DNA from 2 places in the Desulfofundulus sp. JL263-se genome. Region 2 is predicted to be linked to the other one. Evidence: predicted binding sites of a transcription regulator. Region 2 holds the regulator's gene; the other holds the start of a gene.
What was found. Region 2 encodes HrcA, which represses chaperone genes, less so after heat shock. Its sites were predicted from a motif close to TGTTAGCACTCNNNNNNNNNGAGTGCTAACA; they were not measured.
Positions count from the first base shown of each region.

Region 1: the regulator HrcA is predicted to act here: its motif matches at 1,222-1,252, upstream of groES (co-chaperone GroES).

Region 1 is NZ_CM149993.1:481,293-483,499, forward strand. It holds gene fdhD (formate dehydrogenase accessory sulfurtransferase FdhD) at 1-433, opposite strand, end outside; gene mog (molybdopterin adenylyltransferase) at 518-1,006, shown strand; gene groES (co-chaperone GroES) at 1,282-1,569, shown strand; gene groL (chaperonin GroEL) at 1,592-2,207, shown strand, end outside.
Region 2 is NZ_CM149993.1:2,392,541-2,394,747, forward strand. It holds gene ACX4JR_RS12415 (TCP-1/cpn60 chaperonin family protein) at 1-745, opposite strand, end outside; gene hrcA (heat-inducible transcriptional repressor HrcA) at 759-1,808, opposite strand; gene hemW (radical SAM family heme chaperone HemW) at 2,099-2,207, opposite strand, start outside.

The DNA of each region.
Region 1 (2,207 bases), 1.2 Mb from region 2:
GCTCGCCCTTCTCTTCCAGCTGTCGGCCCAGGGAATGCAGCTCCCGGGCCGGAATTGTTATTTCCCCCGTAACGGGCTTTATGTTTTCAACGTCATTGGAGAAGTAAAAGGAAGCCCTTCCCCGGCCGCAGCAGGAAGCAATGGAGCGCTTCAAAAATCCCCGGGGCGGCGGCGTGGAAGTTTCGGCCCAGATAAGGCCGTCGTTATGATTTACGGCCAAGCCCAAAAGTTCTTCCCTGCGGGAGATAAACCCCTCGGCGCAGAGGAATCCCGCGGCCAGTTCCCGCAGGTGCACCGGGGAACAGAGCAGGGTGACCACCTCTTCGTCATTGACGTGAAGGGTGTAGGCTTTTTCTTCTGTGACTACGTCGCTTGTTTCCCGGCGGCTGCCGTTTTCTATTTTTAGGATATTAATTTCCTTAATTGGGTCCATTTTTTACCTCCGCTTAATTTAAGATGTTTTTATAATTTTAGCAGTAATTGAAAACCGGTACAAAGGAAAGAGAGGTGCATTTCAATGTACAGGGTCGGTATAGTTACCATGAGCGACAAGGGTTCCCGGGGTGAGCGGGAGGATAAAAGCGCCCTGGCAATCCGTGAAATAGTGGAGCAGATGCAGTGGGAGGTGGTTGCCTACCGGGTTATCCCGGATGATTTGGAAACCATAAAGGAAACCCTGATTGAATATTGTGACCGGGAAAAGCTGGACCTGGTACTGACCACCGGCGGTACCGGCCTGGGGCCCAGGGACAATACTCCCGAGGCCACCCTGGCGGTGATTGAGCGGGAAGTTCCCGGCCTGGCCGAAGTAATGCGCCTGGAAAGTTTAAAAAAGACGCCCCGGGCTATGTTAAGCCGGGCCGTGGCGGGTATCCGGCACCGGACCCTGATAATAAATCTTCCCGGGAGCCCCAAAGGGGCCAAAGAGTGTCTGGAAGCAATCATTCCCGCCCTGCCCCATGGCCTGGAAATAATGACCGGTCGGGGAGGAGAATGCGCCAGGTAAAAAATTTTGGGAATAATAGTATAAAAAGGGGAATAAGGTGGGAAAATATTGCTAGAAATTTGGAAGTAAATATGTGGGATGGAATAAGAAAGATATAGAAGGAGAAATTGAGAGCCGTACTTAAACATTTTTTCTTATTAAGCCAAAACGGCCTAAAATGTTTTTAAAAGCCGTTTGCTTTTTATTTGTCTCCTTCCTATATTATATTACGTAGGTATTAGCACTCAGCTTAAATGAGTGCTAACAATAATAATCTAAACAAAGGAGGGTATAACATGATTAGACCTTTGGGCGACAGGGTAGTAGTTAAGCCCATTCCTGCCGAAGAAAAGACCAAGAGTGGTATTGTTCTTCCGGAAACCGCCAAGGAAAAGCCGCAGGAAGGCGAAGTTGTTGCAGTGGGTTCCGGCCGTTTGCTGGATAATGGCCAGCGTGTGCCCATTGATGTTAAGGTTGGAGATAGAATTTTATATTCCAAATATGCCGGTAACGAAGTAAAAATTGACGATGAGGAATATCTGATCCTGCGTGAAATGGATATTCTTGGTGTAATTGAGAAATAAAAAATAAAAGGGGGTAAGAAAAATGGCAGGTAAAGAAATTATCTTCCGCGAGCAAGCACGCAGTGCTTTACAAAGAGGTATAAATGCCCTGGCCGAAGCAGTAAAGGTTACCTTGGGACCCAAAGGGCGTAATGTTGTTTTAGAGAAAAAGTTCGGTTCTCCCACTATCACCAATGACGGGGTAACCATTGCCCGTGAAATAGAGCTGGATGATCCCTTTGAGAACATGGGCGCCCAGCTGGTAAAAGAGGTTGCCACCAAGACCAACGATGTGGCCGGTGATGGTACAACCACCGCAACCATCCTGGCCCAGGCTATTGTGCGGGAAGGTTCCAAGAATGTTGCTGCCGGCGCCAACCCCATGATTATGAAGCGGGGTATTGAAAAGGCAGTAGAAAAGGCCGTTGAAGCCATCAAAGAAAAGGCCGTACAAGTGGAAAGCAAGGAAGCCATTGCCCAGGTGGCGTCCATTTCAGCCAACGATAAGTCCATTGGTGACCTGATTGCAGATGCCATGGAGAAGGTTGGCAAAGACGGCGTTATAACCGTGGAAGAGTCCAAGGGTATGGGCACCACCCTGGAAGTTGTAGAAGGTATGAATTTCGACCGCGGTTATATTTCTCCTTATATGATTACTG
Region 2 (2,207 bases):
GGTTAAAACCTGCCTCCGTAGAAAGGGCTTCAGTTTCTATTTCTTCCGGCTCCAGGGCATCATCAATGACCAGTACGGCGGCATTCTCCAGTTCAGCGGGCATCTGGCGGTTCATCGGCTCTTTATTAATAATTACACCCAGGAATACCTGATTATCCGTACCCTCCTCGGCCACTACGGTGTCAGAAAATTTAAAATCCGGATCAACGATCTCTTTTCTTCCGATAAGATGTGCCGCTTCCACCACCAGATCCGCAATGTCATGGTGCTCTCTCCCGGCAACCAGGGCTACTTGCCACAAAACAGGATCACCGGTACCACTTACAGGACGCACTCTAGCCTGCATTAACTCCAACCCGTGCTTTATTCCAAACCTCAGGCCCTCTATTACCCGGGCAACGGGCACCCCCCTGGCCACCTGATCAACTCCCATGGACACCATGGTTCCGGCCATGACGGTGGCCGTGGTGGTACCGTCCCCGATTTCATCTTGCTGGGCCCGGGCCACGTTGATCAGCATGCGGGCAGCAGGATGATTTGCCTCCATTAAAGTGAGGATGGTAACACCATCGTTGGTTATCACCACATCCCCGAATTTATCAACCAGCATTGTATCCAGGCCCTTCGGCCCCAGTGTACCTTCCACCGATGAAACTATGGCCCGAACGGCATTACTGTTGGTAATTAACGCAGCCAGCCGTTCGTCAACTTCCGATCCTTTGTTGGCCTGCTGTTTAAGGCTCAAGCTTTAATCCTCCTCACCTGCCGCGCCCCTTGAACAACCGGTCCATTACCAGGGATAAATTCTTTGTCATGTATTCCACTACTGCAACTACCCTGGCATAATCCATCCGCGTCGGCCCAAGTACCCCTATCGATCCTATCGGCTGGCCGCCAAAATGATATGTTCCCATAACCATGCTGCATTCGCGCATGTATTCGTTGCTCATCTCGCCACCAATACGCACCAAAACTCCCTTTGAATCTTCCATTACATCGGACATCAGGCTGGCTAACAGGGACTCCTGTTCCAGAAGGCTCAATAAAGTTTTGACCTTCTCCACGTTGTGAAATTCCGGCTGGTTAAGAATATTAAATACCCCGCCCAGGTAAATTTTATCCTCAGCTTCCATTATCAGGCCTTCCCTGATTGATTCCATGGCCTTACTTAAAATTTGTTTTTGCTTGGCTAATTCAAAATAGATTTCTTTAATTAATGTAAGCCTGATGGCTTCCATGGTACGTCCCTGCAACTTGCGGTTAAGTACAGAGGAAATGGTCTCAAGGTCCGCGGAAGTAATACTTTCCGGAATTTCGATAATACGGTGATGAACTGTCCCGGCTTCTGTAATTACAATTATCATGGCCTGGCCTTCATTCATTTGTACCAGCTGAATGTGTTTAAAGGAAACCTTACCCCTTTGTGAAGTCATTACCACGGCAGCATAGTTTGTAAGTTGAGACAGCATATCCCCCGTACGTTGAATAACCTCTCCAATATCTTTAACTTTAGTTTCATAACCCTTTTTAATAAGGTCTTCTTCTTCCTTGGTAAGTCCTTCCCGCTGCATCAAATTATCCACGTAATACCGGTAACCTAAATCCGAAGGAATGCGCCCTGCAGAAGTATGGGGCTGCTCTATTAGACCCATTTCTTCCAAGTCGGCCATTTCGTTTCTTATAGTAGCGGGGCTTACTCCCAATTTATATTTACGGGCAATGGTTCTGGAACCAACCGGCTCTGCAGTCGAAATGTAATCCTGGATGATCGCCATCAATACTTGCTGCTTTCGACTGCTCAGCTTCACCCCGCAAGCACCTCCTTGTTAGCACTCCCATTGCTTGAGTGCTAAACACTTAAATAAAACATAGCACCGTAACCGGCTTTTGTCAAGCAATAACGACCCCGGAAAATAAGACGGTGCCTGTACAATTTTAGGATGTAAAGGGTCGGTGTTCCCCGCTTCGCTCAGGTGCTTCGCGTCGACGGGACTACGTCTCGCTTCGGACCGGCCCAAGCGCTTCTACATATTGCACATGATGCTCCGCTATTTCTTATGCTAATTGCAGTCCCTCACATCGGTTTCCAATGAGTTTTTTACAAAAATTCCATGAAAACTTGGTTGGCCACGGGCAGTCCCCGGCGGGTCAACCTCAAGTGATTTTCCTTTATTTCTATCAGCCCGTATTCAATTAACCGGCTCAAT